Regions from separate parts of the Streptomyces sp. NPDC001153 genome, predicted to be linked through region 2. Evidence: riboswitches for the same ligand, from Rfam matches in the RefSeq annotation. Region 2 holds a riboswitch; each other region holds the start of a gene.
What was found. Region 2 has a riboswitch for cobalamin ahead of ACWDEN_RS01835 (Nickel transporter NicT). Riboswitches for the same ligand answer to the same signal wherever they lie in the genome.

Region 1: another riboswitch for cobalamin. It lies ahead of ACWDEN_RS18905 (cobalamin biosynthesis protein); the one in region 2 lies ahead of ACWDEN_RS01835 (Nickel transporter NicT).
Region 3: another riboswitch for cobalamin. It lies ahead of ACWDEN_RS15435 (CbtB domain-containing protein); the one in region 2 lies ahead of ACWDEN_RS01835 (Nickel transporter NicT).
Region 4: another riboswitch for cobalamin. It lies ahead of ACWDEN_RS09575 (ribonucleoside-diphosphate reductase subunit alpha); the one in region 2 lies ahead of ACWDEN_RS01835 (Nickel transporter NicT).

The regions. Positions count from the first base shown of each region.
Region 1 is NZ_JBSFJZ010000015.1:63,832-67,066, forward strand. Features, by position in the region: gene ACWDEN_RS18890 (lysozyme) at 1-104, shown strand, start outside; gene ACWDEN_RS18895 (anion permease) at 248-1,498, shown strand; gene ACWDEN_RS18900 (hypothetical protein) at 1,533-1,760, shown strand; cobalamin riboswitch at 1,903-2,044, shown strand; gene ACWDEN_RS18905 (cobalamin biosynthesis protein) at 2,149-3,114, shown strand; gene ACWDEN_RS18910 (cobyric acid synthase) at 3,111-3,235, shown strand, end outside.
Region 2 is NZ_JBSFJZ010000001.1:399,013-402,247, reverse strand. Features, by position in the region: partial or broken gene ACWDEN_RS01845 (GTP-binding protein) at 99-371, shown strand; partial or broken gene ACWDEN_RS01840 (GNAT family N-acetyltransferase) at 427-645, opposite strand; gene ACWDEN_RS01835 (Nickel transporter NicT) at 793-1,902, opposite strand; cobalamin riboswitch at 1,930-2,150, opposite strand; gene ACWDEN_RS01830 (metalloregulator ArsR/SmtB family transcription factor) at 2,200-2,559, shown strand; gene ACWDEN_RS01825 (PepSY-associated TM helix domain-containing protein) at 2,630-3,235, opposite strand, start outside.
Region 3 is NZ_JBSFJZ010000011.1:219,365-222,599, forward strand. Features, by position in the region: gene ACWDEN_RS15425 (alpha/beta hydrolase) at 1-368, opposite strand, end outside; gene ACWDEN_RS15430 (hypothetical protein) at 693-1,055, shown strand; cobalamin riboswitch at 1,129-1,266, shown strand; gene ACWDEN_RS15435 (CbtB domain-containing protein) at 1,304-1,525, shown strand; gene ACWDEN_RS15440 (CbtA family protein) at 1,545-2,297, shown strand; gene ACWDEN_RS15445 (histidine phosphatase family protein) at 2,357-2,938, opposite strand; gene ACWDEN_RS15450 (BPL-N domain-containing protein) at 3,077-3,235, shown strand, end outside.
Region 4 is NZ_JBSFJZ010000006.1:283,592-286,826, forward strand. Features, by position in the region: gene ACWDEN_RS09575 (ribonucleoside-diphosphate reductase subunit alpha) at 1-1,299, opposite strand, end outside; cobalamin riboswitch at 1,426-1,565, opposite strand; gene ACWDEN_RS09580 (zinc ribbon domain-containing protein) at 1,968-2,372, shown strand; gene ACWDEN_RS09585 (GNAT family N-acetyltransferase) at 2,339-2,860, opposite strand; gene mctP (monocarboxylate uptake permease MctP) at 2,936-3,235, opposite strand, start outside.

The sequences.
Region 1 (3,235 bases), on a different contig from region 2:
ACTGGACGTTCTGGCAGTTCGGCACCCGGGGCCGGCTGCCGGGTGACCAGAATCTCTTCAACGGCACCGCCGCCCGGCTGCGGACCTTCGCGCGCGGCCGGTAGCCATGGCGCGCCTGGGACGCGGGAGCCGGGCGGAACCTCGATCCCCCTCTCTGGACACCCCTACGCCTGCCTCAGTTCATCTTCCGTTCACCCAGGTTGCCTACGGTCGTCCAGCCAATGACCTCGAACGATTGCCTGGGTAAATGGAAAGCTTCTCGCTGATCCTCGCGATAGTGGTGGTAACCGCTCTCGCGTTCGATTTCACGAACGGTTTCCACGACACCGCCAACGCGATGGCCACCACCATCTCCACAGGCGCCATGAAGCCCAAGATCGCGGTGGCCATGTCCGCCACCCTGAACCTGGTGGGCGCCTTCCTCTCCGTGGAGGTCGCCAACACGATCTCCAAGGGTCTCGTCGACGAGAAGGGCATCCGTCCCGAGGTCATCTTCGCCGCCCTGGTCGGCGCGATCCTCTGGAACCTGGTGACCTGGCTGGTGGGCCTGCCCTCCAGCTCCTCGCACGCCCTGATGGGCGGTCTGATCGGCGCCACCGTCGCCTCCGCCGGCTTCGGCGCCGTGCACGGCGACGTCCTGGTCACCAAGGTGCTGCTCCCGGCGGTCGCCGCGCCGATCGTGGCGGGCGTCGCCTCGATGCTGGCCACCCGGTTCTCCTACGGCATCGGCGGCAAGGCCGACGGCGAGGCCACCCGCAAGGGCTACCGCGCCGGCCAGATCGCCTCCGCCGGCCTGGTCTCCCTCGCCCACGGCACCAACGACGCCCAGAAGACGATGGGCATCATCACCCTCGCCCTGATCGCGGGCGGCGCCATCGCCCCGGGCTCGAACCCTCCCACCTGGGTCATCCTCTCCGCCGGCCTGGCCATCGCGCTCGGCACCTACATCGGCGGCTGGCGGATCATCCGCACCATGGGCAAGGGCCTGACCGACCTGGAGCCGCGCCAGGGCTTCGCCGCCCAGACCAGCGCCGCGACCGCCATCCTGGCCTCCTCCCACCTGGGCTTCTCCCTGTCCACCACGCACGTCGTCTCCGGCTCGGTGATGGGCGCCGGCCTCGGCCGCAAGGGCGGGGTGGTCCGCTGGTCCACCGCGACCCGCATGGCCGTCGCCTGGGTGCTCACCCTCCCGGCCGCCGCGCTGGTCGGCGGGGGCGCCGAGGCCGTCACCGATCTCGGTGACTGGGGCACCGCCGTCGTGGCCGTCTTCCTGGTCGCCGCGAGCGCCGCGATCTGGAAGATCTCCCGCCGTGAGGTCGTCGACCACACCAACGTCGTGACCGAGACCGAGGAGCTGGCCGGCGTGGTGACCGCCGCCATCGCCGCGGTGACCCCGCCCCCGGCGGGCCTGATCACCGAGGACCTGACGGCCACGATCGCCTCCCCGGCCGCCACCGAGCCCGCGCCCGAGGCCGCCCCGCCGGCCGCGACCGTCTGACCCCGGCCCCACCGGTAACCAAGGAAGCAACCCCATGAAGATCGACTGGTCGGCCCTCGGCTCCGTCTTCGGCGCCAGCCTCGTGTTCACCGTGGGCCTGGTGGCCCTGTTCACCCTCGGCATCAACGGTCTGGCCCGGCGCGAGAAGGCCGCGGCCCAGGGCGACTCCGCCGCCCTCGCCGTCACCGGCGCCTACGTCTGCTTCGCGGCCTGCGCGGCGGCGGTGGCGTACGGCATCTTCCTCATCGTGTCCAAGTCCTGACGGACCGCCACGAACCAGGCAGCACGAAGGCTCCCCTCCCAGCGTGACGGAGGGGAGCCTTCGCCGTACCCACAGGCCACGGGCGTCCCGCGATGTGGGGATCGGCACACTCTCCCCTCGCAGGTCAACGGCAAGTTGACGGCCGTTCCGGGCGCGTGGTGGACTGCCCAGGCCATGTACGGCGGCAAGAGAGGAAGCCGGTGCGAATCCGGCGCGGTCCCGCCACTGTCACCGGGGAAGAAACCCCGGGAGCCAGGAACTCTCACCGCCGAATCTCGTCGAACCAGGGCGCGGACACCCTGAGTGAGGACATCGATCGCCATGCCCGGCTGCCGAAGGACAAGGACCCGCACCAGGCCCGCTCCTGTACCCATGGCCGGCTGAGCCGATGGGTGCCGATCGCACTTTCGCGTACGGCGCCGCCGCCGGTCTTCTCGGTGACCTGCTCCTCGGCGATCCGCGCCGCGGGCATCCGGTCGCCGCGTTCGGACGTGCGGCCGCTGCCGTGGACCGCGCGTTGTGGCACGACCACCGCGGCTGGGGCGCCGTGCACACCGTCGTGTGCGCCGGTGGCGCCGTCGCACTCGGCACGCTGGCCGCACGCGCCGTACGCCCCTGCCCCGCCGCCTCCGTCGCGCTGACCGCCGCCGCCACCTGGGCGGTCGTCGGCGGTACGTCGCTCGCCCGGGAGGCCCGCGCCATCGGGCGCGCCCTGGAGTCCGGGGACGTCGAGGCGGCGCGGGCGCGGCTGCCGCATCTGTGCGGCCGGGACCCGCAGGCGCTGGACGCCGACGGGATCGCCCGGGCCGTGGTCGAGTCGGTCGCCGAGAACACCTCCGACGCCGTCGTGGGCGCCCTGGTGTGGGGGGCCGTGGGCGGGGTGCCCGGGCTGCTGGGCTTCCGGGCCGTCAACACCCTGGACGCGATGGTCGGTCACAGGTCCCCGCGTTACCGGCGCTTCGGCTGGGCCTCCGCCCGGCTCGACGACGTCGCGGGCTGGCCGGGGGCCCGGCTCACCGCCGTACTCGCCGCCGCGGCCGGATCCGACCCGCGGGGTGCCCTGCGCGCCTGGAAGGCCGACGCCCACCAGCACCCGAGCCCCAACGCGGGCCCCGTGGAGGCCTCTTTCGCGGGCGCCCTGGGCGTGCGCCTCGGCGGCACGCTCTCCTACGGCGGCCGCGTCGAGCACCGGCCCGTGCTCAACGGCGACACCGGCCGGGCCGTCCAGGTCACCGACATCGACCGGGCCGTACGGCTCTCCCGCCGCGTCGGCGTGCTCGCGCTCGGCACCACGGTCGCCGCGCGCCTCCTCGTCAATGGTGTCGTCAAGGGTCTGAAGGGACGTGGGAAGTGAACGGGGGACTCCTCGTCGCCGGCACCACCTCCGACGCCGGCAAGAGCGTCGTGACGGCCGGGATCTGCCGGTGGCTGGTGCGCCAGGGCGTGAAGGTGGCGCCGTTCAAGGCGCAGAACAT
Region 2 (3,235 bases):
TGTGGTGGGGCACCATAGTTCGGGGGTTGGCTATGCGTGCGGCCACCATGCCGGCTCATGGAAGGGCGGTTCAGGGGCTCGAAGGTGGTGCGTGGCCGGAGTCATCGCACGCGCTGCTCGCCCAGCTCACACCAGGCGCACGAAGCGTACGGGTGGAGAGCGACGGTGCCCTGGGGGCAGCGCTGTTGGCGGGCTTCGACGTGGCAGCGGCCGCCGCCCGTGCGCATCCTGCGTGCGCGCTGCTGCCGCAGTCGTGCGACGAGCACGGCGTGAGCACCTTCGTCTGGCGGCGCGAACGGCCCTTCCATCCGCAGCGCCTGTACGCGGCGCTTGAGGACCTGACCTGCGCCGCCGCGCGCAGCCGGGGGCGGTGTAGGAAGCGGTCGCTCGGTGCGATGCGTCGGAGCGTCAGCGGCGGACGAGCTCCCGGACGGCGATCAACCCGATCCGAGGCTGCCGGGTCAGCGGTCCCACCCGGACCAGTCCCACGTACTCGTCCACGTGCCTTGCCACCGCGTACTTCGACGGGTCGAGCACGGTGGTCCCCGCCGGGCGGGGCAGCACCTCGGCCGGCATCGTCGGCCATCCGACGGCGGCCTCGACCTCGTCGCGGATGAGGATGAGGCGGTCCAGGGCGCGCAGCGGCGGTCCCGGGCCACCGTCACCTGTTCATGCTCACTGCTCTCATCGCCGCAGCGGTTCGGTCGTCCGTGTGCGCTACCCGCTGGACGAGTGGATTCCCTTCCTCGACCTTGTCCAGGCAGAGCCCGCCCGCTTTCCACTGTGGTGTCGTCAGCCGGCGTCGGCGGTGTGGGTGCCCCAGCGTTCCTCGACCTTGGCCAGGCGCCAGTAGCCGATGGCCACGGCCCAGACGACCACGAACAGGCCGACGATGACGTAGCCGACGTTGTCGAGGTTCAGTCCCGCGATCCAGCCGCTGACGCCATCGCTCAGCCTGAGCTTGTCGTGCAGGACGCCGACCAGTTCGATGGTGCCGACGAAGAAGGCGACGGCGATGGAGAGGCCGGTGATGGTGAGGTTGTAGAACACTTTGCGGACGGGGTTGGAGAACGCCCACTGGTAGGCGAAGTTCATGAAGGTGCCGTCGAGGGTGTCGAACAGGCTCATGCCGGCGGCGAAGAGGAGGGGCAGGCACAGGACCGCGTACCAGGGGAGGCCGGCGGCGGCGCCGTTACCGGCCAGGGCCAGGAGCAACACCTCGGTCGAGGTGTCGAAACCGATGCCGAAGACGAAGCCGAGGGGGAACATCTGGCCGGGGCGGCGGACGGACCTGGTGAGCCGGCCCAGGATGCGGTTCATGAAGCCGCGTGAGTCGAGGTGGGCTTCCAACTCGGCCTCGTCGTACTGCCCGTTCCGCATGGCCCTGAAGACACGGGCGATGCCGACCAGCGCGACGAGGTTGAGGGCGGCGATCAGGTACAGGAAGCCGCCGGAGACGGTGGTGCCCAGGGTGCCGAGGACCTGGTGGGTGCGGGAGTTGTCGTTCATCAGGGTGCCGGCGAGTTTGGCGCCGCCGGCGACCAGCGCCGCCATGACGACGACCACGCTGGAGTGGCCGAGCGCGAACCAGAAGCCCACCGAGAGCGGTCGCTTGCCGTCGGCCATCAGCTTGCGGGTGGTGTTGTCGATCGCGGCGATGTGGTCGGCGTCGAACGCGTGCCGCATGCCGAGGGTGTAGGCCGTGATGCCGAGGCCCACCCCGAACGCCTTGCTTCCGACCTCGTAGTGGCGCGGGACCACGAGCAGGAAGAGGATCCCGAAGGCGACCACGTGCAGGGCGACGATCACGGCCAGGAGGCCGGCGGTTCGGACGGTGTCCTCGCGCCGCCAGCGGAAGGAAGGGGAGACGGCGGTTTCGGGCACGCCTTCGGGCATGGTCATACGGTCACGCTCCAGCACCTCGTGGATCAGCTTCGTGCTGCCGTGGCCGGTCTCCTGGCTGACGGGTCATCGCGCCCGCCCCTGCCTTCCCGGCCGCGAGGCCAGTGGCAATGCATGGGGCGGGAACTCCCCGATCACAGTGGCGAGGGCCGCTCCGGACTGAGCCCCTGAGGGGCTGTCACCGGTCTTCCCGAACACCACGGCCCGCTCACCCTAGAAGGCCGGAGGCCGAGGCTGCAAGGCTGCATAATTGTGCAGGTATTGAAGCGGGATTTCACGGACTGCGATGATGGGTCCATGCATCTCGTCCCCGCGGAACGCGCCGGGCAGCGGATCATCGACGGCCATCGGGTCTGCGATGCCATCGCGGCCGTCGGTGAGCCCGAGCGTGTACGCGTCTGGGCCGACCGCTTTTCTCTGCTGTCGGATCCCGGGCGCCTGGCCCTGCTGCTCGCCCTTCACGAGGCCGGTCCGATCGCCGTCTCCGACCTCGCCGTCGCCACCGGCATGAGGGACACCGCCGTGTCCCAGGCTCTGCGCCTGCTGCGAACCGCGGGCATCGTCGACGGCGAGAAGGACGGCCGAATCGTGCGCTACCGGCTCGTCGAGGGCCCGACGGCCGCGCTGCTCGAACACTGCGTGTCCCGAGAAGCATGACGAGATCAGCGGCCGCACGCGATCGCGGCAAGTGTCGCGCGACGCTCCCGCGCAGATGCGGCCGCTCGGTTCAGGCGTGCGCGTGCCCGGTACGACGGCGTGTGACCCAGCCGAGGATGATGTCCACCGCGAGGAAGCCGGCGAGCGGGATCCCGAGCAGCGGGACGTAGTAGCCGACGACGGCGACCACCGCGACGCAGGGCACCAGCACGTACACCGGCACCTGCCGCCAGGCACCGCGGGGAATCGGGCGGCCGAAGGCGGAGCCGCGGCCGCGCTGCCACCACATGCGGTAGCCCCAGAGGATGAGGAGGACCAGGGCCAGGGCGAGGCCGGCCAGCGCGATCTGGTTCACGAGGCCGAACAGGGTGCCGGTGTGGGCGTCGATGCCCCACCGGGTCAGTTTGGCCAGCACCGGGTAGTCGGAGAAGCGCAGCACGTCGGTGACCTTGCCGGTGGCCGGGTCGACGGCGATCGAGTCCTGCTTCTCCGGCCAGCTGCGCTGGATCTGCCGTACGACATAGGCGGAGGAAGAGTCCGCGGGCGGCACGATCTCGACCGGGTCGGACAGACCCTCGGTGCGGGCCGTCTTCAGGACGGCGTCGAGACCCACGTCGGACCGTGCGCCGGAGTGCGAGCCCATGTCGATGCCGTTCATGTCCATGCCCGCCATGGA
Region 3 (3,235 bases), on a different contig from region 2:
GGGACGGCGAGCTCCGCCAGGTGGGCGTTGTAGCGCACGACGACCGGGCCTTCCGGCTCGCCCGCCGCCCTGGCCCGGAACAGCTCGGCGATCTCCTGCTCGTCGTGTGCCGTGCGCGGCCGGTCGCCGTGACCGGGCGCGTCGATACAGGCGACGTGGAAGCCGCAGCCGCTCACCAGGAGCTGTGCACGACCCGCCATCGCAGGATGCTTCTTGTGGTTGCCGCCGCCGTGGCCCATCAGGACCAGGGGCGCACGGTCCGCGCCGGATGCGGGCGACCAGAGGACACCGGGGACCTCGCCCAGGGTGAAGTCGCGTTCGATCACGCCGTCGGCGGAAGACTCGGAGATGAACTGCAGAGATTTCATGGCGTGTTGCCTTTCGGGAGTGCCTTGTTGTCGAGGCGCTCCCGGCGACACCTACGTCGATCGCCCGACCGTGACGACGAGGGGGAGCACCCACACGAATGCAGCGTTCATGGGTCTCACCTCCTCGGCTGGTACACGGTCAACTGCAAGCTAACAGATCGATGATCAACCCGCCCAACCCTTTTTCCCGCCACGTGCACGGCCGAACACGCCCTCCGCAACCGGGTGTTCTCCGCCGTGGAATGATGACCGGCGACACAAGGCGACGGCGGGGAGTGACGCGGCGTGCCCGAGAGGCCGGCGGAAGAGGCGTCGGACGACGCCGTGGCGGGGAGCGGCGCGGCACCGTGCCGGGTCGTCGTGTGCCGGGACTGCTGCTGCGGCAGTCCCAAGGTGACCGGGGTCGATCACGCGGCGCAGACCGCGCGTCTGCGGGCGGAGGTGCCGGTGCGCATCTCCGACTGCCTCGATGTGTGCGACCAGGCCAACGTCGTCGTCGTACAGCCGTCCGCCGCGGGCCGGGCCGCCGGCGCGCGGCCGGTGTGGCTCGGGCTCGTCAACGACCCCGACGCGACCGAGGACATCGTCACCTGGGTCCGCTCCGGCGGCCCCGGAGTGGCCCCCCTACCGGACATCCTCGGCCTGTACGCCTTCACCCCGCCGCGGCGCCGCACGGATTCCCGCTGACCCACCGGTCCCGTACCGTCCCACCAGCTGGGAGAGGAAGATCACTTGGGAGAGAGGCGGTCTTGGCCATGCGCGCGTCACGCGGTACGGTCGATCCGATATCGATGACGGCGAAACGGAAGCCGGTGGGAATCCGGCACGGTCGCGCCACTGTATGCGGGACCCCCAGGGGCTCGTGAGTCAGACCCGTGGTCGTCGTCCTGTGCACCACCGAGATGGGACGCGAACTCCCAGAGGAGGGTCCTGCCATGGCGCAGACCGTCGCCCAGCCGACAGCCACCACCCCCGTCGTTCCCGCCCAGCTGCCGCTGAAGGCGATTGCTCCCTGGGCGGTCTTCTTCGGCATCCTCATGCTGATCCTGCTCTACTTCGTCGGCGCCGAGCAGGGCGCCACCTCCGTGTTCAACGGCACGGACGTCCACGAGTGGGTGCACGACGCCCGCCACCTGCTGGGCTTCCCCTGCCACTGACGCGACGAACACCGCGCCCATGAACTCCGCAACCGTACGGAACCTTCTCGTCCGGGGCATGCTCGCCGGTCTCGCGGCCGGTGTGCTCGCCCTGGTCGTGGCCTACGTGCTCGGTGAGCCGAACGTCGACAAGGCCATCAGCTTCGAGCAGGCTCACTCCCACGAGCACGAGATGGAGGTCGTCTCCCGCTCCCTGCAGTCGACCGCCGGCCTCGCCACCGGTGTCCTCGTCTACGGCGTCGCCTTCGGCGGCATCGCCGCGCTCGCCTTCTGCTTCGCCCTCGGCCGCGTGGGCCGCTTCGGCCCGCGCGCCACGGCACTGCTGCTGTCGGGTTGCGCGCTGCTCGCCGTGTACGTCGTCCCGTTCCTGAAGTACCCGGCCAACCCGCCGTCGGTCGGCAACCCCGACACCATCGGCAAGCGGACCACCCTGTACTTCCTGATGATGCTGCTCAGCGTCCTGCTGGCGGTCGCCGCCACCATCCTGGGCAAGCGGCTCGCCCCGCGCCTGGGCACCTGGTGGGCCACGGTGGCCGCAGTGATCGCGTTCACCGTCGTGATCGGCCTGGCCTACCAGTTCCTGCCCGCCGTCAACGAGGTGCCCAAGGGCTTCCCCGCCACCCTGCTGTGGCGGTTCCGGCTCTCGGCACTGGCGATCCAGACCGCTCTGTGGGCCGGATTCGGCCTCGCCTTCGGCGAGTTGGCCGAACGGCTGCTGAACCCCAAGCCGGTTACGGCCGCGAACCGGCGAGCGGTTCCCGCCGCGCACTGACTCCCCGCGTACGGCACAGGGCCCGGCGGAACCGCCCGCCGGGCCCTGTGCCGTTCCGCCTAATCGGCCTCCGCCGCGGCAAGCGGACACCCCAGCCGCAGATTCCAGCGCCCGGCCCGGCCGCTGAGCTCCGTCACGGTCAGCGGCGGCACGTCGAGGCGCCAGAAGACGGCCGCGGGCATGCCGAGCGCATGGACGACGGCCCCCCGCACCACCTCCGGCTCGACGACGGCGACCGTACGGCCCTCCCACTCCTGCGCCTCGGCCAGCCAGCGCGCGACCCGTCCGCACAGATCCCGCACGGACTCACCCCCGTGCGGTGCGCACTCGGGGTCGGTGAGCCAGCGGCCCACCGCCTCCGGCTCGGCGGCCCCCACCTCCTCCAGGGTGCGCCCGCGCCAGCGGCCCACGTCGAGACCCGCCAACTCCGCTACCTGCAGGCCGTCGAGGCCCAGCGCCGCGGCCGTCTCCCGGCAGCGCACGCCGGGGGAGGTGAGGACACGGACCGCGGAGGGCAGGGTTCCGGCCGCCGAGCGGGCACGTGCCGCTCCGCTGCCGTCGATCGAGCCGCCGTCGTCGAAGCGGGCCTGGCGCAGCGACGCGCTCATGGCGGGGGAGAGGAGAAGGACTCGGCTGGTCACGTGGTTCAGAGGTACCAGCATCCGCGCACGGCACACAAGGCCCGGCCGACGACCGGGCCGGCCGGGGGTTTGCGGCGCACCGCACGGACTGGCGATCATGGGGTGGCTCGGTTCCTCCGGAAGAACAGGCGGCGGCACGTGATACCTCCCGTTCCCTCCATCGACCGGCGCCGGCTGCTCGGCCGGGTCCTTCCCGCCGCGGCCGCGACCCTGCTCACCGGGACGGCCGCCGCCTGTGCCGGGACGGGTTCCTCCCCGCGGGCGGCCGAGCCGCTGCTGGCGTTGGTCTACCGAGGG
Region 4 (3,235 bases), on a different contig from region 2:
GAGGTTGGAGGAGTGGACCACGTGCCCCGGCAGGGCCGTCTGGTTGGCGGTGCGGTTGGCCGCGTCCTTGAAGGTCATCCAGCCGTTGCCGGTCTGCGCGAGCGTGCGCATCATCCGGCCGTACAGCTCACGCGCCGGCATGGTCTTCTTCGCCAGGCCCGCCTCCTCGGCCTTGCGGTAGGCGGCGTCGAACTCCTCGCCCCACAGGTCCACCAGCTCCGGCACGTCCGCCGGGGAGAACAGCGACCACTGCGCGTCGGCGTTGACCCGGCGCATGAACTCGTCCGGGACCCAGTGCGCGAGGTTCAGGTTGTGCGTGCGGCGGGCGTCCTCGCCGGTGTTGTCCCGCAGCTCCAGGAACTCCTCGATGTCGGAGTGCCAGGTCTCCAGGTAGACGGCCGCGGCGCCCTTGCGCCGGCCGCCCTGGTTCACGGCCGCCACCGAGGCGTCCAGGGTCTTCAGGAACGGCACGATGCCGTTGGAGTGCCCGTTGGTGCCGCGGATCAGCGAACCGCGGCTGCGGATACGGGAGTACGACAGACCGATGCCGCCGGCGTGCTTGGAGAGCCGGGCGACCTGGTGGTAGCGGTCGTAGATGGAGTCCAGCTCGTCCAGCGGGGAGTCGAGGAGGTAGCAGGACGACATCTGCGGGTGCCGCGTGCCGGAGTTGAAGAGCGTGGGGGAGGACGGGAGGTAGTCGAGCCGGCTCATGAGCCCGTAGAGCGCGGCCACTTCGTCCACGGAGCGGGTCGTGTCGTCCTCGGCCAGGCCGCTCGCGACCCGCAGCATGAAGTGCTGGGGCGTCTCGATGACCTTGCGGGTGATCGGGTGCCGGAGCAGATAACGGCTGTGCAGGGTGCGCAGGCCGAAGTAGCCGAAGCGGTCGTCGGCCCGGCGGTCGACCAGCGCGTCGAGCCGCTCGGCGTGCAGCCGCACGAAGTCGGCGGTGCGGTCGGCGATGAGCCCCTCGCGGTGCCCCACGGCCACGGACCCGGTGAAGGACGTCACGCCCTGCGAGGCGGCCTCGGCGCGGATGGAGAGGGTCAGCAGCCGGGCGGCCAGCCGGGAGTAGGCGGGGTCCTCGGAGATGAGCCCGGCGGCGGCCTCGGTGGCCAGCTCGCGCAACTCCGCCTCGTCGGCCCGAGCGGACCGGCCGCGCAGCGCGGCGGCGGCGACCCGGCCGGGGTCGGCGTCGGGGAGGTCGGCGGTCAGCTCGGTCAGGGTCCGCAGCAACGCGGTACCGGGACCGTCGGTCTCCAGGCCGCTGGCTGAAGCCGGATCTGCTGGCGCGATGGTCACGTGGGGCTCTCCCTCGATCGGCACGGGGGCCTTGTGGAGGGCAGGGGGCAGCCACGAGCGCGCACGGCGTCGCGTCCACCGGCCCATCCCACGAGGCCCGGACGTCTGAAGGCCACCCGGACCGGACGGCCGGGTGCGCTGCCGGCAGGTCCTCGGACTGACTCCTGTGCACGGCGTTTCTGGGAACGGACATGCACAAGTACACCGTTGCGGGACAGTTCCGGATTCACACCGGATTCCCCTGCGGCGACAGCGAGGATGAGCATACATCTAGTGGCGGGCTGTCGTGTCACCCCCAGATGTTGTGTTGTGGCGGCTTCGGAGCGTGTTCCCCGGATATAACCGGTACGGAGGGATCCAGGTATGGGTCTTTCTCGGGCGTACGGTCGTGCAGCCAGATCAGTCGCTCGATCGAGTGATCCGCTGTGAACGTGCAGGTGCGTGCCGACGCCCTTGCAGGCGGCGGCACTTGAGGCGACTCCGCGCGCCTGCAACGAGGCTGCGACCTGGTGTAGTCGCGTGGCGTTCGACAAGGATGTGAAGCGCAACTTCGAGTTGCGGCAGCGCACGTACGGCGAAGTGAAGTCCAGGTGGGGGCTGGGGGCTGGGGGCACAAGCTGCCCAACATGTGATCAAGAAGACCTGCATCAGTCACAAGATTGCGAAGCATGTGGCCCCAACGGGCCACCCACTCCAGCTGGGCCTTCGCCCAGCTCGGGCAGTTCATCGCGTACAAGGCCCGCCGGGCGGGGGTACCGGTGGTGTACGTCGACCCGGTGTACACCCCCCGCACCTGCGCAGAGTGCGGGCACATGGACAAGGCGAACCGGGTCTCCCAGGCCCGCTTCGCATGCCGGTCCTGCGGATTCGTTGATCACGCGGACCGGAACGGCTCCCGCAACATCCGCGCTCGCGCGCGGGAGTTGTGGCGATGCGGGGCCCAGTCAACGGCCCCCGCCCCACCCCCGGAGCAGCGGGGTGAGGCAGGACGCAGACGCAGCGCCACCGCCAGTGACGCCCGTTGTGCAAGCCCGTCGCCTCAACGAGGGGTGGTTGACAGCGTCAACTCGTAGGTGAGCAGGGTGATGTCGAGCTGCTCCGGCAGCGGATTCCAGTCCCGCTCGGGTGTGCGAACGAAACCCAGCCGTTCGTAGATGCGGTGGGCGGCGTGCATGGTGTGCTGGGTGGACAGGACGATCCGCACACAGCTCTCGATGGTCCGCGCCCTGTCGACGCAGGCCCGCACGAGGGCCTCGCCGACGCCCCGGCCACGCGCTGTCCGGGCGACGGCCAGCATCCGTATCTCGGCCTCCCCGGGGCGCGCGATGTCGGCCATGGGACCGCCGGACGGCACGAAGGTCACCCCGCCGAGCACTCTGCCGTCCTCCACGGCGACGAGCACGTCCGCGTCGGCGGCGCGCTTCGCCACGTCCCTCAGCTCGCCGAGGTACGAGTCGCCCTCTCCGAAGTCCAGGAGGCCGTCCTGAAGATAGGCCTGGGCGGTGATCTCGCCGAGGCTTTCGTAGTCGCCCGGCGTCGCCTGCCGGATCACGAAGTCCATGGCACCGAGTGTGCCGTAGGGGTACGACAACGGGCCGCCGGATTCTCCTCCGGCGGCCCGTCGTACGACAGTCGTTCAGTGACCGGCGCCCGCCGTCGCCGGCGGCAGTTCCACCTGTACCCCCGGCTCGCCCGCGTCCGCCGTGTAGTCCTCCGGCTCGGTCTCGTCGACGCCCTCGGGGGCCTTCGCGGCCTTGAGGACGAAGGTGAGGAGCACGGTGACCACGACGTTGAGGACGAACGCGGTGAGGCCGATGTAGCCGATCTCGCCGATGCCGGGGATCTCTTTGGCCGAGCCGCCGAAGTGCTTCTGGGTCGGGGAGGCGACACCGTACGCGGCGACCGTGCCGTACGCCATGCCGACCGCCCAGCCGGC